One region of the Planococcus alpniumensis genome, then DNA from elsewhere that is predicted to be linked to it. Evidence: riboswitches for the same ligand, from Rfam matches in the RefSeq annotation. Region 1 holds a riboswitch; each other region holds the start of a gene.
The links. Region 1 has a riboswitch for thiamine pyrophosphate ahead of G3255_RS08925 (ABC transporter substrate-binding protein). Riboswitches for the same ligand answer to the same signal wherever they lie in the genome.
Positions count from the first base shown of each region.

Region 1 (6,144 bases):
CTCAAAACTATTAGGGTAGAAAAAGGAGCAATTAAGATGAACACATTACAAAACAAAAAAACCAATGATTTCAATGAAATCGTCAATGGGCGCCGTTCCATTAAGCAATACGATCCGGATGTGAAAATCAGCCGCGAGGAAATGACCGAAATCCTGGAACAGGCATCCACGGCACCATCTTCCATCAATATGCAGCCTTGGCGTTTTGTCGTTATCGACAGTGCAGAAGGAAAAGAAAAGCTAGCGCCGCTGGCATCGTTCAACTTGGAAAAAGTGATGAGTGCATCAGCTGTCATCGCCGTGTTCGGCGACCTCAACAACATTGAGTACGCAGAAGAAATTTACGGAAAAGCCGTAGAACTCGGTTATATGCCAGAAGAAGTAAAAGAATTCCAAGTCGGCTACTTCAAACCTTTGTATGAAGGCATGTCGAGTGAGCAAATGAAAGACATCGTGCTATTGGACTCAGGACTTGTGTCCATGCAATTGATGCTCGTTGCCCGTGCATTCGGCTACGACACCAACCCGATCGGTGGCTACGACAAGGAAAAAATCGCTGCAACGTTCGGCCTGGACCAAGAGCGTTATGTGCCAGTCATGCTTCTCACGATCGGTAAAGCCGCGAGTGAAGGCTTCCAGTCATACCGCTTGCCGGTCGAAACGACCACGACCTGGAGCTAAACCAGCTGACCTTGAGTATTCGGGATTTATGTATTATATTTGACTGGTCAATGAATAGTGGGCACAGCTATCAATTGACTTCACCGATCATTTAGGAGGTCTTTTTATGCCGTGTTCATTTTCAAAGCAGGAACAAGTGCTGCATCAGTTTAAGGGCCTGACCAATCAAATCAGCCCGAAGTTCGAGCGTTGCACAGGCATCAGTGCATCGCGCTATGAATTATTGTCCCAACTTTATAAGGTAGAAGAGATCAACCAGTCGACGCTTCAAAAATTGGTCAATATCGATAGTGCCGCGGTTACGCGCCACTTGAAACAGCTTGAAGCGAGCGGCATGGTCACGAAGCGCAGAAATCCAGAAGACAATCGCGTGATTTTTGTCAGCCTGACCGATGAAGGCCGCGAGCGCATCATCGAATACCGGAAAGAGAATATGGGCTTCGTCAAGCAAATGCTAAACGACTTCACCACTGACGAAGTGAATGCGCTTAGCGATATGCTCCAACGCATGCAAGACAATATTGTCGATTATTAAAAAACTAAATTAAAGGATGGCGAAATGAAATGATGATTATTCACGCACATTTACAAGTGAAACCTGACCAGGAACAAGCCTTTTTAAACGAAAGCAAGATCCTGATCGAAGCATCGCGTCAAGAACCAGGCAATGTCCAATACGATTTAATGAAATCGGTCGAGCAGGAAGGCCATTTCACAATGGTAGAAGTATGGAAAGATGCGCAAGCGATTGAAGCTCATAACACGAGCGAGCATTTCACGGCATTCTCTAAAAAAGCGGCCGAATTCATGAGTGCGCCGATCGAACTCAAAGTTTACAGCGGTGAAGCTGTTCCAATGTAAGGAAAGCTTGTTTATTCAAACGAGATGCCAGACAGAGCTTGAACATCTCGGTGAACTGTGACAATATAGACCTTGAAAGACAAATGCTAATTTCATAAAACACATGTGGGGGAATCGGTGTTGCCGATTGAGAGAATATCCGTGAGATATTGACCCTTGGAACCTGAACTGGCTAATACCAGCGGAGGGAACATATTCAAATCGGTCTATTCTGCGATGATATGCGCCCAAGGTTTCTATAACCTTGGGCGCTTTTTTGTATCCGCAATTGGATATGTCCCCTGACTCAGCTCCTGAAATCATCTTTTATGAATTCATTCAGAGGGGGAAACAATATGAAAAAATGGACGATTGCCATTGCACCGGTATTGCTGCTGGCGGCATGCACAGACGAAGCGCAAAATCCGGGAAGCGATGTGGCAAATGAACAGCAGGAATTACAAGAAGTGACAATGGTCTTGGATTGGACGCCTAACACAAATCACACCGGATTGTATGTGGCACAGCAAAAGGGCTATTTTGAAGAGCAAGGGCTCGATGTCGAGATCATCTTGCCGGGTGAAGCGGGCGCCAATCAATTGGTGGCTTCCACCCAGGCGGAATTCGGCATCGGCGCACAGGAAAGCTTGACGGAAGCGAGAGTGCAGGGCATTCCGATCGTCTCAATCGCGGCGCTCATCCAGCACAACACGTCCGGATTTGCCTCACCTAAAGACAAAGAGATCGAGTCGCCGAGCGATTACGAAGGAAAAACTTACGGCGGCTGGGGAGCGCCAGTCGAAAAAGCGGTGCTTGGGTCCATCATGGAACAGGAAGGGGCCGATGTGGAAAACGTCGACATCGTCAATATCGGCAATAGCGACTTTTTCACGGCGGTCGAACGCGACATCGATTTTGCGTGGATCTATTACGGCTGGACGGGCATTGAAGCTGAACTGCGCGGCGACGAATTGAACATGCAGTATTTGACGGATTACTCGGAGAAACTGGATTATTATACCCCTATCCTGATGACCAATGAAAACATGATTGCAGAAGATCCGGAAACCGTCCGTGCATTCACCAAAGCAGTGTCGCAAGGCTATGAATTCGCCATCGATGAGCCGGAACAAGCAGCGGACATCCTCATCGAATCGGTCCCGGATTTGGATCCGGAACTGGTGAAAGCGAGCCAGAAATGGCTGTCGCCGAAATATCAGGACGATGCAGCGAAATTCGGCGAACAACAAGAGCAAGTATGGGCGGATTACGCTGCCTGGATGTTCGACAATGGATTACTGGATGAGGAATTGGACGTCGAGCAGGCGTACACCAATGAATTTTTACCGGAGGAGGAAAACTGATGGGCAACGCATTATTAAGTATTCAAATCATCCCGAAAACGAAAAACGGGGAAGACGTCATTCCGTATGTAGATAAAGCCATCGCCGTCATTGAAAAGTCAGGTGTCCCTTACCAAGTCAATCCATTGGAGACGACGATGGAAGGGGATCTGACGCAGTTGTTTTCGATCGTCGAGGAAATGAACGAGGCGATGATCGAAAACGGCAGCCCGAACGTCATCTCCCAAATCAAAGTGCTGTATCAGCCGAGCGGCGCATCGATGGATAAATTGACGGAGAAATACCGGCCGTGAAGATTATGCAAAAAGGATGGAGACCGGTTCTGGTCCTCATCCTTTTATTGATCATCTGGCAAGTGCTGGTGCCGCTGTTTGAAGTGCCGGACTGGCTATTGCCGACCCCTTATCAGATCGGGGTAGAAGCGGTAAAAAGTTGGCCAAACTACAGCGGGCATTTATTTGCGACGATCCGGTTGTCGATCCTCGGCTTTTTCATCGGATCGTCGATCGGCCTTGGCGTCGCGATGATTCTTCATCTCGTGCCGAAACTGCGGGAGACTTTTTATCCTTTGCTGATTTTATCGCAAAATATCCCGATCATCGTGTTGGCGCCGCTATTGGTCATTTGGTTCGGCTTTGGCTTATTGCCAAAACTGATCATCATCATTCTCGTGTGCTTTTTCCCGATCACCATCGCGGCACTTGACGGGTTCAGGCAGACGAGCGGCGAGTTGCTGCACTATATGAAAATGGCAGGAGCTAACAGACGCCAGATCTTTTGGAAGCTCGAATGGCCGCATGCGATGCCGTCGATCTTTTCAGGATTGAAAATTGCGGCGACCTACAGCGTCATGGGCGCCGTCATTTCCGAATGGCTCGGAGCGCAGGAAGGCATCGGCGTCTATATGACGCTCGCCTCGTCGTCGTTCCGGACGACGCAAGTTTTTGTCGCGATCTTGTTGATCATGTGTTTAAGCATGATATTCTTTGCAGCGATTGTGTTACTCGAAAAGCGGGTCATCCGCTGGAAAACGAGCGGGGGAGGAGATGCGAATGGCTGAACTGGTAATCGAGCAATTGACCAAAAGCTTTGACGGGGCCGAAGTGATAAAAGAGCTGTCGCTGCAAATCCAGGAAGAAGAATTTGTCGCCGTGCTCGGCCCTTCCGGCAGCGGAAAAAGCACATTATTTCATTTGATCGGCGGGCTGTATGAACCAGATGCAGGAACCATTCTATTGGGCGGCGAGAACATAAACGGCCAAAAAGGCTCCGTCAGCTATATGCCGCAAAGCCCGTCACTGCTTCCGTGGCGCACAGTGCTGGACAATGTCTTATTAGGGGCTGAGATCGTAGGACGTAAAGATCAGCAAGCGGCCGTAGAAATGATGGGAAAAGCAGGACTGGCAGGATACGAGCAATCATATCCACACCAATTGTCAGGCGGCATGAAGCAACGCGCCGCCTTTATCCGCAGCCTGTTGAGCCCGCAGCCGCTCATTTTGCTGGACGAGCCGTTTTCAGCACTCGATGAATTCACTCGTTCGGAAATGCAGAAATGGCTGCTTGATATTTGGCAGCACAATAAACGCTCGATTCTTTTCGTCACGCATAATATAGAAGAAGCTTTGTTTCTCGCAGACCGCATCCTGGTATTATCGGAAAAACCTGCGCACGTTGTTGCTGAATTTAACGTAGGATTCGCGAGGCCGAGAGCACAAGACATCATCCTGACAGAAGAGTTTCTGCAATACAAAAAAGATATTTATAAAGTATTGAAAAAAGCCGCACCAAAATAATAACGATCCAGGCCGTCGAGAAATCTCGACGGCCATTTATATGCCCTTTTGCGCTTCACCGATAGTTTTTTCAACAGTATACCCCTGCACTTAATTGGGCGGAGGCAAGAATTCCTTTTCGTCCAAGTTTGTCGTTATCCATTTCCTCAAGAGGCGATTGAATTCTGTGGCCTGCTGAATGGGCCAATCATGACGGGCTCCTGGGATCAATATTCCAATAGCGTTTGGCATGACAACAGGCGCAATTTTGATGGAAGCGATTATGGCACGAGATTCTTTTTCCCCTGCAGCAAACAGCGAAGGTTTATGGAAATGCCCATACGATGCATCGAGGCGGAATCGTATGATTTCCTTCCAGATGGTTTCATACGTTTGAAGGGTTAGAAGTTGGTAATTCGAGATGAATTCAGGGATCTTTTCGGGAGGCAGCCGGTAGTATTCACGGGCTATCTTTTCGAGATACGGCTTGTTGCGAATGTTCCGCTGGACAGCGCGTGATTGCAGCTTCAATAAAAACCCATAATGCAAGGGCTTCACCGTAATGCCGCTAATGAAAAGGCTGAGTACCTTTTCAGGAAAATGCTTAGCCAATTCCAAGGCAATGTGGCCGCCTAAAGAAAGCCCCACCACGTGCACAGCACGATTTCTAATCACTTGTTGGGCGATTTGTTCGGCAGTATCCGCTAAACTGACCCATGGAGTAGCCGCAATTTTTCCATGGCCGGGCAAATCGACCATGATTAATGGGTAATCTGAAAACGCGCTCTCTTGTTGCCACCACATCCATCGGCTTGCACCAAGGCCGTGGATAAAGAGGATAGGTTCTTTACCAGTAAACGCCGTCTCTGAGTAATCGATCATGTTAGACACCTCTCCATTCCGGTTATGGACACCTGTCGGACAAATGTCTCATTACTGAAGAAATCTTGAGCTCATCTTAAGTGATGAAAGTAATGCCACGCTTACATAAAACGGGGAAACAGGCAATATTGCTTTTACCATTCCCCAATTCAACGGCTTTTAGTGTTTTAATGGAATACTCGTAACTGTACTCATATTTGTATCAACTTGGAATCAAGCGATTGGATTGTTGCCAGCAGCTAGCGAAAATAAAGCTAGCTGAAACAGCAGGAATTGAATTCCGTACGAAGAAAATAATGATAAGATATGATCACAATAGTTTTCGGGAGGGGCAGCGATGGACACATGGTTTGGCGCAAGATCCGATTATCCGTTCGAGCTTTTTTCCGTGAGCCATCTAGTCGTATTGGCAATCGCAATGATAGGATTCTTATGCCTGATTCTATTAAGAGATAATTTATCGGCCAAAGATGCCTTGTTCCAGCAATTGCGCTGGCTGCTGTTTTTTGTCCTGCTCATCTCTGAAGTGTCGTATCAATATTGGGCCATCAGCCATGATTTTTGGAGCTTCAACCGCTATATGCCGCTTCATTTATGCGGTA
Region 1 covers NZ_JAAMTH010000001.1:1,742,728-1,748,871, forward strand. Annotated here, with positions in the region: gene G3255_RS08910 (nitroreductase family protein) at 37-681, shown strand; gene G3255_RS08915 (MarR family winged helix-turn-helix transcriptional regulator) at 788-1,216, shown strand; gene G3255_RS08920 (putative quinol monooxygenase) at 1,246-1,542, shown strand; TPP riboswitch at 1,640-1,749, shown strand; gene G3255_RS08925 (ABC transporter substrate-binding protein) at 1,878-2,885, shown strand; gene G3255_RS08930 (thiamine-binding protein) at 2,885-3,178, shown strand; gene G3255_RS08935 (ABC transporter permease) at 3,184-3,945, shown strand; gene G3255_RS08940 (ABC transporter ATP-binding protein) at 3,938-4,681, shown strand; gene G3255_RS08945 (alpha/beta fold hydrolase) at 4,772-5,542, opposite strand; gene G3255_RS08950 (YwaF family protein) at 5,880-6,144, shown strand, end outside.

Region 2 (6,144 bases), 100 kb from region 1:
CTTTCATTAGGCAGATCGTATCCGCAATGCTCAAGGCAAAATTCATATCGTGCGTCACCACAACCAACGCGCAGCCGTCTTGCGCCCGGCAAGTGATTTGGTGATGGAGCTCCATCAATGCGTTGAGGTCTTGCCCTGCCGTCGGTTCATCTAGCAACAAAACTTGGCGACGGTCTGCTAGCATCGCGCCGATGGCCACACGGCGCTTTTGGCCATGGCTCACGGAAAAAGGATGGGCTTGAGCAATAGGATCCAAGGCAAGTGCCTCGAGAAGATCTTTCACATCATGAGGAGAGGAATTTCCGGAATACGATAATTCCTCTTCTACAGTCTTCGACAGAAACAGCTGCTCGGGCGATTGTGGGACAAATCCGGCAAACTCTCCTGAAATCGTCCCGCTATCGTGTTTCATGATGCCGCATAAGGCTTTCAGCAAAGTCGATTTCCCGCTTCCGTTCGGTCCTGCAATGATCATCACTTCACCCGCATAAAGCTGCAGGCTGGCACCGCGCAGCAAAGCTTTTGAAGCTCGTGTAATGGATAGATCCCTTGCCTCAAACAAGACTTTTGGCTGTTTGGCCGTCTCACGCTTCGGCAGGAAAGGAGCATTCCTTCTGGTGTAGGCTTGGTCTTTCTGTATGGCGCCGTTTTCCGAAAGGCTGATCTCCCGTTCGAAAAATTCTCCCCATAGCTCTAATTTATGCTCGACGGCGACGATTGCAAGACCGTTTTCCTGTTGCAATTGATCCAACCAAGCGACAAACTCTTTCGCCGTCAACGGGTCGAGATGGGCGAGAGGTTCATCGAGCAACAAACAGTCAGGCTCCATAATCAAGGCGCAAGCTGTGGCGATGCGTTGTTTCATCCCGCCTGAGAAGGTTTGAATGGAACCATGGCGAATATCGTCCAGGCCCGTCATGCGCAAAATCCGGTCGATGCGTTTTGGCATCTCTTCCCGGGGCACTTGAAGATTCTCCAGAGTGAACGCCAGTTCTTCTTCGACCGTCGGCATGCAAAATTGGCTGTCGGGATCTTGAAAAACCGTTGCGACTTTCCGGTTGGCTTCACCAGGTTCGTATTCTTGTGATGTACGCCCGAAGATCCTGACGGTGCCAGAAACTTGGCCATCGCAATTATGCGGGTACAGCCGGTTCAGCACATAGAGAAGCGTGGACTTTCCGCATCCACTTGGCCCTGTAATGACCACCCGTTCTTGCGCATGGATTGCGAGCGTAATATGGCGTAAGGTCGGTTCTACTGACTCCGGAAAGCGAAAGCTGAAGTTGTCTAATTGAAAAACCGGATTAAGCACGGACATCGCCTTTTTCCGCCTTAGCGATAGCATAGCCCCGTAGTGATCCAGTTGCGAGCAGTGAATCGGCGATATATTTGCCGCCGATGCCGGCAATGATCGCACCGCTTGCGACGCGAAGTGTGAACATCAAGGCGACGAAAGAAGGATCCAATGCAGCATAGCCCGATAGGAAATAGCCGTAAACAAAACTGAAAACTCCAGCACCAGCACCTGCAAGCATCAAGATGCCAACATGGAAATGCCGGTAACGAGTCAGCGCGAACGCTGCTTCTGCTCCGAGGCCTTGAATGATGCCTGATAGGATAAGCCTCGGGCCGATCGCATTGCCGAGCATCACTTCGATAGCTGCGGCCAAGATTTCTGGTAATAAAGCAGCGCCAGGCTTTCTGATAATATACATCGAAATGATGGAGACGATAAACCAGATGCCGAACATCCATTCATAAGCGAGCGGCCCGATGACGCCTGCCCATAAGTTGCCAATGTGCAAAAAGAGCAAGTAAACAATGCCGAACACGACGCCAAATAATGACATGAGGACAATTTCTTTCAGTTTCCATTCCTTAAGCATGATCTTCACCGCCTGTTTTGTGTGAAGGACTGTTGATGCTCATGGATACAGTCATCACGAGGTGGGGGTGTTTAGCGGAGCGCGCGCTGGAAAAGCTCGTTTCGTAAAAAGCAAAGACCTCATGGATATCCCCGTGGATGCCGCTAGCATAATGCATGGAATCATTCCACACACCGAACTCTTTGGCACGTTCCACTTCGCGGTAGATAACTTCCATATAATCGGGATTGTTCATCGGATAAAGGGCGAATTGGGATGAAACGTATTGCTTGCTGGCGTCTTCGTTTGCCGGTTCATCGGGGGCGTCCAAATACGCATCACCCGCTGTATCACCTGGACAGCCAGCTGAAAAGGTGCCGGACAGGGCAATGTGTTCTTTCGTTTTCGCGGCATGAAGCGTCAGCGCTTTCGCGACATTGAAAACATGCTGTTGTTTGCCTCGGATGACGGTGGAGACGTCGTCGGTTTGCATCCAGACATGGGATGTATCGGTGTCCTTCAACGCACTTTTGATGATACTGATAAAATTTCCGCTCATCGGATGTAAGGAAAAGCGAAATCCTACGATCGGGCTGGTGCCGCATGAATATGGTTCCATATGGAATCCCTCCTAAAAATATGCACAAAAAAGCCGCATCCGTGAAGATGCAGCCACTATTCCATATTTCGTAGTCATGTCGGAAAGTCACCGCACTTCCTCACGCAGGTCCTAACCTGATCGAGTCATAAGGGATCGGAGCGAAAGCTCTCATCTCAGCAAAATATGCACCCCCAGTGCAGAAAAACGGTATGCGGTTTTAAGTGTCGGGTTTTCCCGATGGCTAAAGTGTAAGTCAAATACTTTCCCAAGTAAAGGGATTCTACTATTTTCATCGAGAATGAGAAAATGATGGCTGAGGTGAATACTCCCTAAAAAATCGGGTAAACCTAAAGCAGACAAGCATTTGAGGAGGAATCCAATAACTATGGCATCAACAAAAAAATTCCGCGTCGTTTATCATTTCGGCGCAGGCGTCGAGGCGGTCAGCACCGTCGAAGCTGATACCCCGAAACAAGCGGTCAGCGGTTTGGATGCGGATGATTTCCGCGAATTTATCGGCGACAACGATACGTATTACCAATTCAAGATGGACGAAGTCAAAATGGTCAGTGTTAATGAAGTCACAGACGGCCAGTGATCGAACTGACAAGCGCCAGCAAGAAAATCCCCTGCCGAAGAAAAGGCAGGGGATTTTTAAACTTTATGTGCCGCAATAGGTCTGGTATGGCGGCGTTGAAGGCGGTGGCGGGGCCGTATAGGGCAGTTGCTCTTCGGAATGGGCATATGGATTCCGGAGGATCTCCAATAGTTTTTCCATTACCTGATAATCGCCTTGCGCTGCAGCTTCGAGTGCCGCTTCCACGCGGTGATTGCGCGGGATGACAGCCGGATTCCGGCTTTTCATCATTTCCAGGATTTCGTGTGCTGAGCGGCCTTCTTGCTGTTGGCGGGCTTTATAGCGGCTGTGCCAAGCTTTGAAATCCAGATCGTTTGCCAGTTGGGGCTCTTCTACTGCGTCGAAAGTCAAGGAACGGAATGTATTGGTATAATCCGCTTGCTTTTCTTGCATCAATTCCAGCAACGCATCTATCAGTTGTTCATCTTCTGGCATTTCGGTAAACAAGCCGAGTTTTTCGCGCATGCCTGCCAAATACAAGTTTTTTTGCAAACTGACATATTCCTCGAGCGCCCCTTGGAGAGACGCCAAGGCTTGTTTTTCAGGAATCTCATTTAACAGTGGAAACAGAGATTCCGCAAAACGAGCTAAATTCCATCCTCCGACGAGCGGCTGGTTGCGATAAGCATAACGGCCGCCGGCATCGATTGAGCTAAAGACCGCGGACTCATCGTAGCGGTCCAGAAAAGCGCATGGCCCGTAGTCGATTGTTTCACCGCTGATCGCCATATTGTCCGTGTTCATGACCCCGTGGACGAATCCTGCGAGCTGCCATTTCGTGATGAGTGAAGCTTGCTGTTGCGCGGTTTGGCGGAATAATTCGATGTAGCGGTCAGGCCCCGTGATGTCTGGGAAATGCCGTTTGATCGTGTAATCCGCCAAAGCTTTTAAATCTTCAGTCGAGCGATATTTCGCGGCGAACTGAAAAGTGCCGACACGGATATGGCTCGAAGCCACCCGTGTCAGGATCGCTCCAGACTCTGCGGAGTAGCGCTGGATTTTTTCTCCTGTCAATACGACTGCCAGGCTTCTGCTCGATGGAATCCCGAGCGCGTGCATGCCTTCACTGATAATGTATTCCCGCAGCATGGGACCGAGTGCCGCGCGGCCATCTCCGCTTCTCGAAAAGGGCGTGACGCCGGCGCCTTTCAATTGGATATCGAAAATCTCGCCATCCGGTGTATGCTGTTCGCCGATTAGGATGGCACGGCCATCGCCGAGCATCGTAAATTGGCCGAATTGATGGCCTGCATAGGCTTGGGCGAGCGGGAAGCTACCCTCGGGGAATCGATTACCCGCAAAAATCTCTAGCGAGTCGGAGCTATACAACTGCTCGGTATTTAGGCCAAGTGTTGTGGCCAGTGATTTGTTTGCGATGACCAGCTTTGGCGATACAACCGGGTTGGCTTCCATCGGGGCATATAAGGTTTTCGGCAGGCCAGCGTAACTGTTCTGCAATTTCCAGCCGATATCTGTGTAGTTCATGGGAGCGCCTCCTAATGTCAATTTTTCGTGCAACTCTTTTCTGTTATTATAGCCACAATGAAAAACATGAAACAAATATATGAGACTGGCTTGTGGAAATAGAAAAGCTTGAGCTGCTCACCTATCTAAAGGTGAGGCTCAAGCTTTCGGAATTCCTATTAACGTTCTTCAACCGGCACGTAGGTTTGCATGCCAGGCCCGATGTATTCCGCACGCGGGCGGATCAAGCGGTTGTTCGAGTATTGCTCCAGGATGTGCGCGAGCCAGCCCGACGCACGGGATACCGCGAAGATCGGCGTGAACAAGTCATGCTCGATGTTCAACGAGTGATAGACCGAAGCCGAATAGAAATCGACGTTTGGCGGAAGCGGTTTTTCGCTGGTCACCAATTCTTCGATTTTCACGGACATGTCATACCATTTCGATTCGCCGCGAAGCTCTGTGAGCTTTTGCGACATTTCGCGCAAATGTTTTGCACGCGGGTCGCCTTTTTGGTAGACGCGGTGGCCGAAGCCCATGATTTTCTCTTTGTTCGCCAGTTTTTCTTTGATGACCGGCTCGACGTTGTCGACAGAGCCGATTTCTGTGAGCATTTTCATGACTTGCTCGTTGGCGCCGCCGTGCAGCGGGCCTTTCAAGGCGCCGATTGCAGCGGTTACGCCGGAATAGACGTCGGACAAAGTCGCAACTGCGACACGCGCCGTGAACGTCGAAGCGTTCAGTTCGTGGTCAGCGTGAAGTACAAGCGCTTTATTGAACGCTTCGACTTCGATGTCTTTTGGCTCTTCGCCAGACAGCATGTACAGGAAGTTTGCCGCGAAGCTGTAATCCGTTTTCGGTTGGATCGGTTCTTTGCCGGCGCGGATGCGGCCGAATGCCGTCACGAGCGTCGAGATCTTCGCCTGGATTTTGATGGCTTTGCGGTAGTTCGCTGCGTCTTCCATGACTTCTGCTTCTTCGTCAAAGAGGCCAAGCATAGAGACCGCTGTACGGAGTGCCGCCATTGGGTGGACGTGCTTGATGTCGTATGTCTTGAAGTGGTCGAGCACCGCTTGCGGCACTGCCATGTTGTCAGCAAGCTGCTGTTTCAGCTCCGCTAGTTCGTCCGCCTTCGGCAAACGCTGGTGCCACAACAGGTAAATCACTTCTTCGAAGCTGGCGTTGTCCGCCAGGTCATCGATGTTGTAGCCGACGTATGTAAGGGTATCATCGATGATCGAGCTGATCGCCGATTGTGTTGCGACTACACCTTCTAAACCTTTTGATGATGTCATGTAAATCTCTCCTTTTTAATCGTTGTAGTTGCCAGTCGAGGGCTTTGAAGGGCTTTAGCTACTACGTTTTAAAGCGCTTTCATTCGGTTCTAAAAATAAAAACCGCTCTTTCTCGACATAATTTAACTGATTATTATGCAAGTTTACAGGATATAAGCAAATGGCAGGAGTTGTTGGGCTGAAACACAGAAATACGTCTTGAGGCAGTTAATTGATGCGCTGAACCATTGTATGCTGCTAATTGATCCGTTTCAAATGGCGTATTTAAGCAGATAGGGAATT
Region 2 covers NZ_JAAMTH010000001.1:1,845,655-1,851,798, reverse strand. Annotated here, with positions in the region: gene G3255_RS09475 (ABC transporter ATP-binding protein) at 1-1,318, opposite strand, end outside; gene G3255_RS09470 (ECF transporter S component) at 1,305-1,886, opposite strand; gene G3255_RS09465 (YkoF family thiamine/hydroxymethylpyrimidine-binding protein) at 1,879-2,484, opposite strand; TPP riboswitch at 2,565-2,669, opposite strand; gene G3255_RS09460 (hypothetical protein) at 2,852-3,064, shown strand; gene G3255_RS09455 (protein adenylyltransferase SelO) at 3,128-4,588, opposite strand; gene citZ (citrate synthase) at 4,747-5,862, opposite strand.
Region 2: it holds a riboswitch for thiamine pyrophosphate, as region 1 does, so the genes downstream of both, G3255_RS09465 (YkoF family thiamine/hydroxymethylpyrimidine-binding protein) here and G3255_RS08925 (ABC transporter substrate-binding protein) in region 1, are expected to answer to the same signal.

Region 3 (6,144 bases), 1.6 Mb from region 1:
ATAATTTCCATTGTTCCAATAACCATTCTTGCATGGCTAATCTGGAAATCGCATCAAGTGCACTGAAGGGTTCATCAAGCAGCAAAATATCTGCTCCAGTTAAGTAGGCCCGCATAAAGGAGACCCTTTGCTTCATTCCGCCCGAAAGCATACTCGGAAATAACGTTTCTGTTCCGTCTAATCCAAATGAAACAAAAAGAGGTGCAGCTTTTTTATAAGCCTCTTTCTTATGAATCCCCTTTAGTTCTAGCGGCAGAATGACATTATCAATAATGGTGCGCCAAGGTATTAGAAGGTCTTTTTGCGGCACATAACCTATGTTTCCATCGCGTAATTTAATGGCCTGACCCCTGAGGAGCAAATCCCCCTTAGTTGGTTCTTCCAACCCCAACAGCAATCTGAATAATGTCGTTTTCCCTGACCCACTTGGACCGACCACACTTATAAACTCTTGGTTTTGAATCGAAAAAGACAAATCTTTAAAAATTTCTTCTTTCCCATAATGAAAATTTAAGTTATTGACTTCCAACAACGCCTTACTCACTTACAGGCCACATCGTTTTGTGATAAGCCATATCCCAAAATAAATATTCAAACCTCGTAGTAGTCAAAAAGATTTCTTCAAGCTTTACTAGTTCATTTTCTGGTTTGCCGGCCGTCAATTCGTCCAGCAAATCGATGCACCACTGCGCTGTTTGGCCAAACTCCTCTGAACTATACATTCGGATCCACTCACCATATAGTGGGTGATCGGCTGCACCTGGAATGGCCGCAAGCTCTCTGCCGATTTCACGGTAACTCCATGTACATGGAAGCAATGCTGCTACCAATTCACTTACACTGCCGCTCTGTCCCACGTGAAGCATATAATGGGTATAAGCAAGTGTCACAGGGGAGGGGGATGCTTCCTCCAGTTCCTTTGCGCTAATCCCAAAACGTTCCGCATACTGGCGGTGCAATGCCATCTCTTCGTTCATAGTGGCATCCAGTAACTTGGCAAATTGTCCCATTGTTTTAACATCCTGTGACTTGGTGGCACCAATCGCAAACAACTTTGCATACTCGATTAAGTAAAGATAATCTTGAACCATGAAGAACCGAAACTTTTCTTTATCAAGAGACCCCTTCCCCATTTCGACTACAAAAGGGTGATTATGGTTGTTTCTCCAAATGGGTTGAAGGGTTGTATGTAATTTTTCGCTAAATTTCACGTTGATCGCTCCTCACTCTGCCTGCTTTTTCGTATGGCACCAAGTAAAAATAAAATACGCCATAACTTTAGAGAAATTCACCAATTCTTGTATCTCAATGGACTCGTGAACGCTATGGGCTTCTATCAACTGCCCCGGTCCATATACGACTGTCGGGATGCCTGCTTCCGCAAGCCACCCGCCATCGGTAACAGTCGCGGACACACCAATAACAGCCTTTTCTGAAAATAAATGTTGGTGTGAAGCTGCTAAAGTCTTTACGCCTGTATGTTCCGGATTCACTTCAAAAGCTGGAAAGACCTCGCCTCTATCTTCTATCATTGAATGCCCACCCCATATAAAAGTGGGTGGATGTTCTTTTAGCCAAGAATCCGCTTTTGCAGCATTTAAAAGATGTTCTTCAATTTCTTTGCTTACAGTTTCATAGGACTCATTCGGATAAAAATGTACGGTGATCCAGAGCCGGCACTCGTCCGCGATAAAAGCGGCATGCCTTCCTCCTTCAATCACAGCCGGATTAATCGTATTTGTTCCTGGAGGATAACCCGGATAGCTTTTTGAAACCGCCCAATGACGCTCTAACTTCTGCAGACTTTCAATGATAATCATCATTTTTTCAATAGCGCTTGCTCCTTGCGAAAGACCGCCACCTGCGTGAATCATCTGCCTGCGCATGGCATCATGATAAACTTTCGGATCTTTAATGACCACCCAACCGGTGATCACCCCGCCCTGCCCTTGGATCTGCAGATCACTTGTATCAACTACAACCGCAAAATCCGCCTGGTAGCCCCTTTCGCAACACTGCAGGGTGCCAGCTTCACCAACCTCTTCTCCTATAACTGATTGAAAAATAAGGTCGCCCGGCAATTCGATGCCTTGTTCATGAAAAAGTTTAAGGACAAATAACGCAGCAGCCATCCCTCCCTTCATATCGGCAACACCTCGGCCTATAATTCGATCGTTTACAACTTCCGCCGTGAAGGGATCCGTTTTCCATACTTCTTCCGGCCTCACTTCGGCCACATCAATATGTCCATTGATGATCAAGCTTTGAAAAGACTTTCTTTCAGTCCCTTTTTTCACACCAACGATGTTTGGATCTCCCGGATACACATCCCATCGATCTGTTGCAAATGCTTGGCTTACTAAATACTGTTCAATCCACCCTTGTGCTTCAGCTGTGTTGCGAGCAGGCGGTGCCGGAGTTTGAAAAGAGATAAGTTGTTTAGTAAGATCAATCAATTCATCTTTTTTTAACTCGATTTCTTTGATTACTTGAAGCAACTGATTGTTTTGCAAGAAGTTTAATTCTCCTTTCGATATGATTTCCTCCACAAAAAAACACTTCTTTCCCATAGGAAAGAAGTGTAAATGACTATAAAAGGTTAAGCCTCATGTGGAGACAAAATTCTTCTGCCATCTCTTCCCTCCGCTAGTATTAACTAGATCAGGTGAATAAGGGTCAAGACGAATGTCTTTCTCAGCTTTAAACAGCTCCCCTAGAGCAATTGTGCAATGAAGTTTTATTGTTACTTTAGTTCTATCATAAGGATTAAATAATTACAACCGGTCACTTCACTCTACTGTCATTATTTATATGAGACAAGAAACTGTAACAATAAATCGAACCGAATCCGCTGCGCTTTCATTTTATAAAAGCTATCACTTTAAACTCGATGTATTGTAGTTTGTTTTTTCTTTTGCACATTTTGTATTTTATAATTGACTTATATACACAAAAGCACTTTCTAATTTAAAGTTCCATTTCGAACTTTCATTATTATTTCTCCTTAAATATATTGGCTAAAAGTGAAGATTGCTGACTAATTTTAAAAATAAAGGCGCTCGTAAAAGGAGATGGAAGCGTTTGAGCTTCGGTACCCCTCAAAAAGAGTAGCATCTGCTACTCTTTCTTTGTTGTATTCAACTACTTTGGAACGGATCAATTACAAATTTGATCTGTCGCAGCTGTACAGCCGACACTGCCTATCAAAGCACAGACAGCCGCTAAGCCTAAACCGCCAATCCCGGTAGTGATTCCCAGAGCACCCGCTGCAGCATAACACAACACGCCTCCACCGGTACCGCACAGAGCCCCAACTGCATATTCACAAAAAGAAGCATAAGCTCCAAATTCGTCTGCGTTCTTTCCAGCCTGCTGAATCTTATGTTCTGCAGAAGCGACAAAATCATCGTGGCTAAGCATCAAACCCTTTTCGTCAAAAATCGTCCCTGCTGTATCGACGGTAATGTCGTAAATTTCGGTTTGATTCCCGTCCAAGTTATAGAAGGCATTGATGCGTATTTTTCCTTGGTCTATATTTTCTGCATAGACCGCTTGATTCGTCAGTATATCCCCATTTTTTACATCATATGTGAATTGAACGTATGCGAGGTTATCACTTGTTTTCGCAAGTCCTCCAAACACGAATTCAATATATGCAATATCGCCTTTGGAACCATCTACTGTGTTGATAATTATGTCACCTTTTGAAATTGAGTTAATTTTGGTGTTCTCTTTGTATGCCTGATACTCTTCTGTATTTTTTAACGCATTTCTGATTTGATTAAACTCATTTTGCTCGACATTCGATGTTCCTTTTTCAAACATTGAAGTTTCAGCATTGACAGCACCTACGGAACTAAATGCAGAAGAGACAATGAGAATAGCTGCTATTGCTAGCATCAGAACTTTTTCAAAAGGTTTGATTGACATAATGAATATTCCTCTTAGTTTTTTCTTTTTTTTGAAATGAGCATGAAAGAAACAACCAAGGCATAAATAAACAGAAACAGTACAACCCCTAATTCAATCCCTGAATCAAACATCGTCCTCCCTCCTTTTTCTTCCGTCATTCCTTTGATTTCCAATTAGAGATTATATAAACAATTAAAATCAATAAATACCCAAATTTAATAGATAATTTACATAAAATTTACTTTTTCATTATTATTTCAATTTCTTAAGTTTGAGCTCTAGTTCTTTTAAAGTATTCATCTCTTTATAAAAAGAACCTGTCTAAATGGATTATTAATATCCTGGCTTCAAAAAGTTAGAGTAGTTCAGTCCAATCAGACGAAAATATTTTTAAAAAAACATTAGCTTAAATATCGGTGATATAAACTTTTAGCTTTGTCGATGCTCTTTGTGCCGTGGATTAAAACACGGCCGTCATTAAAAACAACTAGACGACAGTCGCTCGTTGTAAAAGAGAGCAAATAGGGATTACGAAAGACTTCCCTTCCAAGCTTCGATAAAACTGTGCTCAGCTTTCCTAAATCTCTATCCACTGGATGAGGAGGCCGGATTTGAACGGTGTCTCTTCCGCATAAAACAGCAGTTTTTAACTGGGACGAGTAAGAAAGATAAGGGTATGTCCGATTTTTTCCACAAGAAGGACAATCCTTGTCCCATAACTTCCCCACATCAATAGATGAGTAATGGTTTTTCCAGAGGTCGAATGAGATAAGCTTTTTCCTTAACTGAGTTGAATCTTCCACTAAAATTTTCAGTGCCTCTGCTATCTGGATTGAAAGAACCATTTGAACAGCGGGACTGATGATGCCAACAGTATCACAGGTCAATCCTTCCATGGGCACAGCCTCAAGCAGACAATTTAAACATGGTGTGCTATCTGGAACAATTGTATAAGAGAGTCCATAACTGCCTACACAGGCACTATAAATCCAAGGAATTCGTTCTTTTTGAGAGATGTCATTTATGATCATTCTGATATCGAAATTATCACTCGCATCTAAAATCAAATCGACCCCATTTACCAGCGTTGTCATTTCTTTCACTGAAACATCCATGGTATGACTAATAATCTCTACATCAGAATTGACCAGCATTAAACGGCTCTTAGCTGCTACCGCTTTTGGAATTCGTTGTTCTGCATCCTTTTCCGTATATAGCTGTTGTCGCTGAAGATTGCTCCATTCCACATAATCCCGGTCAACGATGGTGAGTTTTCCTATCCCTGCTCTAACCAGCATTTCTGCACTGCCGGCACCTAATGCTCCTGCACCGACAATTAAAACATGCTTCTTCTTTAATTTCTTTTGTCCCGCTATCCCAATCGGTTCGAAAAGTTCCTGTCGTGAGTATCTTTCGTTCACTTGTGGCTCATCTCTTCCACCGGACTACTCGGCGTAGCATATCGCCTTATCGGTATACGTCCAGCCTCATACCCGAGTCTTCCTGCTTGGATTGAAAGCTTCATTGCAAGAGCCATTTTTATGGGATCTTTCGCCCCGGATACTGCCGTGTTCAATAAGACTCCTGCTGCCCCCAATTCCATTGCAATGGCCGCATCAGAAGGTGTTCCAATCCCTGCATCGACAATGACAGGAACAGTTGTCTGTTCAATAATATATGATAAGTTTAAACGGTTGATGATTCCCTGACCCGAGCCAATGGGAGAGGCGCCAGGCATAATAGCATGACAACCTAATTCTTCAAGCCGTCTTGCGAGCAACACATCATCCGATGTATATGGTAAAACGGTAAATCCTTCTTTTAACAGTTCTTCAGATGCTTTCAGTGTTTCAATAGGATCGGGCAGCAAAGTTTTTTCACAGCCGATAACTTCCACTTTTATCATGTCACAAAGACCCGATGCTCGAGCTAATTTCGCAATTCGGACTGCTTCCTCAGCACTCTTTGCTCCCGCTGTGTTGGGCAGTAACGAGTATTTTGCCAAATCCAACTTTTCAAGGAGGTTGGGTTGGCTGGCTTCAAAAATATTCATTCTCCGAACGGAAAAAGTTAAAATCTCAGTACCCGAAACATCAATCGCTGCTTTTTGGGTATCAAAGTCAGGATACTTTCCCGTTCCCAGCAATAATCGGGAAGAATACTCAAAATTATTTATTCTCAACATGTTATCCGCCTCCTACAAAATGAACTAATTCGATTTTATCTCCTTGA
Region 3 covers NZ_JAAMTH010000001.1:3,311,785-3,317,928, forward strand. Annotated here, with positions in the region: gene G3255_RS16765 (ABC transporter ATP-binding protein) at 1-544, opposite strand, end outside; gene tenA (thiaminase II) at 537-1,211, opposite strand; gene G3255_RS16775 (acetylornithine deacetylase) at 1,224-2,549, opposite strand; TPP riboswitch at 2,622-2,725, opposite strand; gene G3255_RS16780 (halocin C8 precursor-like protein) at 3,157-3,930, opposite strand; gene G3255_RS16785 (MoeB/ThiF family adenylyltransferase) at 4,314-5,333, opposite strand; gene G3255_RS16790 (thiazole synthase) at 5,330-6,097, opposite strand; gene thiS (sulfur carrier protein ThiS) at 6,099-6,144, opposite strand, start outside.
Region 3: it holds a riboswitch for thiamine pyrophosphate, as region 1 does, so the genes downstream of both, G3255_RS16775 (acetylornithine deacetylase) here and G3255_RS08925 (ABC transporter substrate-binding protein) in region 1, are expected to answer to the same signal.

Region 4 (6,144 bases), 700 kb from region 1:
CCCAGAAATCTGCAGGAAAAGCATTGGAACGCTACCGACAGGCTGTTGGATCCGATAAGATCGCTTGGTCGATCGTCGCGATCCCTTCTGAAAAATGGGCACAAAAAGTGTTTCCGGACGAAGAGGATCAGATGGCCGCTTTATGGCAAGCGATTTTCCAGACCGTGCGCATCGGAGACGGTGACGCAGTCGCATTATGGCAAGACCATATCGCCAACTTGGAACGGCGTGCAGCCGCATTGAACGAGCGGCGCTACCGGAAATTGCATTACCGTGCGCCAGGCACCGATTTGACGATCGGCTTGCCAGATGGCCATATTTGGATGAGCGGCGCTTCCCGCACACCGGACCATGTGCCGTTCATCGCCAATATGCCGACCGAGGAAGTCTATACCGTGCCGGCCAAACTGGAAGTCGAAGGCACCGTGCGCAACACGAAGCCGCTCGTCTATCAAGGCAATATCATCGATGGCTTCACTTTGGGCTTTGAAAACGGCCGTATCACAAAAGCGCAAGCGGAAGTCGGGCAAGAACTGCTGGATGAATTGATTTCAGCTGACGAAGGCGCAGCATATCTTGGGGAAGTGGCGCTTGTCCCGGTTGAATCGCCGATTTCGGCTTCCGGCATTTTGTTCTACAACACTTTATTCGACGAAAATGCATCAAACCATTTAGCGATCGGGGATTCCTACCCGACATGTCTCGAAGGCGGAAAAGACTTAGAGCGCGATCAATTGGAGAATTACGGATTGAATACATCGATCGTCCATGAAGATTTCATGATCGGCTCGAGCGAGATGGATATCGACGGTATTACGGAAGACGGCAAAACCGAAGCGATTTTCCGAAAAGGAAATTGGGCATTCTAACGAGGTGAGCAGATGAAGAAGACAGCAAGTGCGGTAGCGGCAGGGCTATTGCTTGCGGCAGCCGGAAATACGGTATATGCAGAGCCGCAAGTGCCGGCGGCTTATGTGGCGATCGGCGATTCACTGGCGGCAGGCCAGACGCCGAACCGGGCAATCGACAGCGGCTATGCGGATTTGATTGCACAGGAATTGACACGCAATCAGCCGCTTGCGTTCTATTCGAAAGACTTGGCTTTTCCTGGATTCACCACAAGTGATGTCTTGGAAAGCATCGAGTCGGATGAAGCAAAAGAGCTGCTGGGCTCAGCGAACATCATCACGGTTTCTGCCGGCGCGAATGATTTGCTGCGCCTTGTGCAAGCAAATGCCGCTGAAGGGGCTTTGAGCTTTGAGGAGATCCCGGCAGATTATGCGCTGAATGCGGCCCGTAAAAATGTGGAAAAGATCCTTTCTGAGCTGGAGGAGCTTGCGCCTTCAGCAGATGTCTACGTAATGGGCTATTATTTCGCTTATCCGCATGCACGGGATAGCCAAAAGCAAGGCACAGCGAAGCAGCTGGAGCTACTAAACGCTATTCTGAAACAGGAAGCGGAACAGGCAGGCGTAACATTTGTCGATGTAGCCGATCGTTTCGGTGAGGATGCGGTGGAACTCGTCCCGAATTCTGGAGACGTCCATCCGAACGTGGATGGCTACCAGGAGATGGCGAATGCATTCTTCGAGCATTACGGGGGAGAGTTGGAAGTAGAGGATGCAGAACTTCCTGAACCGGCGCCTGTAACGTTCGAAGAGATCCAGCAAATGCAGGAACAGGAAGAGCCGTCAGATGGAGCGGATGGGGCAGATGAAGAGCCCGCTTCTGAAGACGCTTCAGGTGACGATTCTGCCACCAAGCCTTCGGACGGCAAGACTCTGGATTATCTAGCGATCCGCCAGGCATTGCCGCTCATTTAAGAATATTGAACCCTATAAAAAAGGCCGGAGAAAATGGATCATTTTCTCCGGCCTTTTATCGTTCAGCGGCTTTTTCGTGAGTCGCTGCGGTTGCGCGTATCGTTTTCATTATTTACGTTATTCTTTTTTCGGTTGTTCATCACTTTACGGATGATCGGGTAAGCAATCGGCGCATATTTTATCGCAGATTTGACAATTCTTCCAATAGCCATATTTATCGCTCCATTCATTTTTTCGTATTGAGGTTTAATAAAGTTTTCCCGATTTCAGCCTTTATTAAACATCGGTGGGAGCGATGGCGTGCGCGATCAAAATATCCTTGTAGGAATGGACGCTTGAAATGGAGACGTATTCGGCGTTGCCGTGCCAGTCGTCTCCGCTCGGCCCGAATTCGATGGCGCCTTGTCCGCCGATTTTCTCGGCATAGTAACGGGTGTCGGCAGCACCGTGCTGGCCGAACAGCACCGGCTGTTCCGACAGCGTCGACTCGACGGCCTTCATCAAGGTCTGGATGTACGGATGGTCGTCCGTCGTCGTCAAAGCAGGGGTCGAGCCGCTCGCTTTGAATTCCATGTCGACATCGAGTGTTTCGGCCAGCTGTTCCATCTGGCGGACGATCTCGTCTTTGTCCTGCCCGGGCATGAAGCGGATATCGTAGGACATCTTGCAGATTTCCGGTACGACGTTATAGCGATCGCCTGCATTGATGATCGGCAAGTTGACGGAAGGTTGCTCATAGTAGTCCGTCGATTCTTTGCGGAACGGTAAATCTTTCATGCCGGCATGGAATTTCATCGCCGATTCGATGGCGTTGATGCCTTCCCACGGGCGTGAGCCGTGGGCAGGCTTACCTTTGAACGTCAAATCCATTCGAAGAATACCTTTCGATTGCAAACCGATCTTCAAATGGGTTGGCTCGCCGCAAATGACAAAATCGCCGTAATGGCCTTGATCGACCAGCCACTTCGACGTGTTGCGCCCGCCGATCTCTTCATCGGTGACGATGTGTAGATGCACTTCGCGCGGCAAGGCGGCAGCATCAAGGTCAACAAATGCCTGCATCATCGCGGCGACGCCTGCTTTCATGTCCGCCGAGCCGCGGCCATAAAGTTTGTCGCCTTCTTCGATTGGAGAGAACTGTTCTTTATGTCCCGGCACGACGTCGACATGGCCATTCCAGATGATCTTTTCTGCGCCTTGTCCTTTGGCTGCTGTCAGCATGAGGTAGCCGTCGTTATCATGGACTACGACTTCTTCACCTCGCTCTTTAAGCCATTCTGAACAGAACATCAAGGCTTCATTCGCCCCTTCTTTTGTATCGCTTTCGATTTTAATCAAACTCTTCAATAAATCAATCATTGACCCGGCAGTTTTCAAACTGCCTCCACCACCTTCCACAAAGTTTGCTAGTTCTTAACTACCCTAATCCGGTTGGCTGAAACGGCCTTGCAAGCCAAGTTTTCGTTGTGTACAATACACATAATAGCGGAATAATTGTATACACCACAAGGGGAGCTTTGGCTGAGAGTGAACGATTAAGTTCTTACCCTTCGAACCTGCAAGTTAATGCTTGCGCAGGGATGTGGATGGAAAACCGGCCCAAGCGGCGCCAGGATCTGTCCTGGCGCCGTTTTTGTTGTTCTGAAAAAACGGCCCTTCTGGTGATGTGCAAATCCAAAAGGAGGCAGTTTGAATGAGAAATAAACGCGTATTGTTAATGGTCGAAATTGCGATTTTTGCAGCTCTCGGCTTTGTATTGGATTTTATCGCCTTTCGCATGCCGCAAGGGGGATCGGTCAGCTTGGTCATGATTCCGATCGTGCTGATGGCTTTCCGGAGAGGCATCGCAGCCGGTGTCGTCACGGGGCTTCTAGTCGGCTTACTGCAGATTGTCACAGGTTTCATCTCGGTTGCGCCGCTGTCGTTTGGCTTTGTCGTCATGCAAGTCATTTTGGATTATTTGCTGGCATATGGCGTCGTCGGCTTGGCCGCAATGGTGCGCGGCCGTTACTTGGAAGCTGTGAAGGCGAAAAAGACCGGGAAAATCATTGTCATGGTCGCACTCGGTGTCTTGATCGGTTCATTTCTCCGCTATGTCATCCATGTTATTACGGGGATCTTGTTCTTCGGCATGTTTGCTGATGGCAACGTCTTCATCTATTCAGCGGTTTATAACGCTACCTATATGATTCCTGTTGCGATTGTCGCGGCGATTGTTTGCTCACTACTGTTTATCACAGCCCCGCGTTTGACACAGCCAGACGCATGATGAAAGCCGCCTATCGATAGGCGGTTTTTTTTAGATTGTTAAATCAATTGATTATGTTTAATTTGGGTATTTATGGTAAAATACCGAACGGTAGGAGAGGCGAGACCGGCTTATTCTATGTTATAATGCTCAAATAGAATAGTTTGAAAGAAGGGTCAGTATGATAGCGACTAATGAAAAAGATATTGAAGGATTGAAAAAAGCCGGACAGATGGTGGCGGAAATCCGCGAAACAATGAAAGCGGCCGTGAAGCCCGGCATCACGACGAAAGAACTCGATGAACTGGGCGGACGCCTGTTCAAAGAATGGGGCGGCGTCTCTGCTCCGAAATCGGAATATGATTTCCCGGGCTATACATGCATCAGCGTTAACGAAGAAGTGGCGCACGGCATTCCAGGAAAGCGCGTTATCAATGACGGCGATATTGTCAATATTGACGTGTCCGGATCATTTGGGGAGTATTTCGCGGACACCGGCATTTCATTCGTGGTCGGTGAAGGGCACGAAGCGAAAGAAAAGCTTTGCCAAGCGGCGGAATCCGCATTCGAACGTGCCATGATGAAAGTGAAAGCCGGTGCCAAGCTGAACCAGATCGGCAAGGCAGTCGAACGCGAAGCGAAAGACCAGGGCTTGTTCGTCATCAAGAACCTGACAGGTCATGGCGTCGGGAAATCGCTTCACGAAGCACCGCAATATATCCTTAATTATTACGATGCATGGGAAACGACGATCTTGAAAGAAGGCATGGTGCTCGCAGTCGAGCCGTTTATTTCCCAAAAGGCTGAACATATCATCGAATCAGGCGACGGCTGGACCTTCATCACGCCGGACCAATCGCTCGTCGCACAGATCGAACATACCGTACTCGTCACAAAAGGCGAACCGATCCTGCTGACGAAACTCGAAAAATAAAATCAGCGAATATAAAAAACAACCATCAGCCGATGGTTGTTTTTTTATGGCGTCATATCTGTTTTTGCCGGCTTCTTCTTGATTAACAGAATACCGGTCAGTAAAACGCCGCTCAAGAATAAAGCTGCCGTACTGACCAGCATCTCGTCCATGCCATGGCGGACGGCGATCGCGACGAACGCCCAGATGAATACTAAAGTCAGCGGGATGTCCGAATGGTGGAAGCGTATATGAAGTGCCAATGCGGTCGCTACGGTCAGCATGATGACCGTCCACAATTGATCGCTCAGCCCCCAGCCGCTCCAGCTGTAGAAAGTGAGGACATAGCTGATGTTGGCGATGGTCGCAACACTGATCCAGCCAAGATTGACCGAGACCGGCAAACGTTGCGTCAAGCCCCGTTCGTCGTTTCCGTATTCCAAGTACAAAGCGATCAGCGACAATAGATAGGCAATCATTGCAGCGATCGACCAAATAAAGAACTCATAATGCCAGCAAAGCAGCCAGGCGATATTGAAAACAGCGCTCAAGATGAAATACAATGAGACTTTTGCTGAAGGGTGCACTCCTTTTTTCAAGCGCAGCCAAAAGCCGATGATCCAGATAGCCAATAAAATATATATAACGGACCAGATGGAAAATGCATAACCGGCCGGCGTAAAGAGGACCGGCACACGGTCGGAGATTTCACCGGTAGTCTGACCGTTGATCGGCAGTATATTCGCCAAGGCATTCATGGTGACGACGGCGATAAATGCCAGCGTCATCAGCAGTACGCGAATCATATGAAATCCCTCCTCAAATATCAGTATAAACTCGCCAGCCCGCACGACCAACAAGAAAGTGCAGGAAGTTTTTGAAAAATGGCGATATCGTGAAAAGTACCAGGCGGTCGCCGTTCCCGTTCCATGAAGGGAGATGTTATACTTATTAATGTATTTTGAAAATTCGTGACCGCAGGGGGAAAAAAGATGACGAATACATATCCGGAAGTATGGGAGCTCGACAGTTTATTTTCAGGGGGAAGCGATTCAGCTGAATTAAGAACGCATCTGGAGGCAACAGGCAACAAGCTGGCCGATTTCGAACATGCCGCTGCTGCATTCGGTGTCCCGAAACAAACGGCCGACGCGAAGCAG
Region 4 covers NZ_JAAMTH010000001.1:1,047,428-1,053,571, forward strand. Annotated here, with positions in the region: gene G3255_RS05250 (aminopeptidase) at 1-869, shown strand, start outside; gene G3255_RS05255 (SGNH/GDSL hydrolase family protein) at 882-1,823, shown strand; gene yxzF (small protein YxzF) at 1,886-2,035, opposite strand; gene G3255_RS05265 (M20 family metallopeptidase) at 2,100-3,182, opposite strand; TPP riboswitch at 3,322-3,421, shown strand; gene thiT (energy-coupled thiamine transporter ThiT) at 3,517-4,092, shown strand; gene map (type I methionyl aminopeptidase) at 4,253-5,005, shown strand; gene G3255_RS05280 (TspO-related membrane protein) at 5,050-5,790, opposite strand; gene G3255_RS05285 (M3 family oligoendopeptidase) at 5,977-6,144, shown strand, end outside.
Region 4: it holds a riboswitch for thiamine pyrophosphate, as region 1 does, so the genes downstream of both, thiT (energy-coupled thiamine transporter ThiT) here and G3255_RS08925 (ABC transporter substrate-binding protein) in region 1, are expected to answer to the same signal.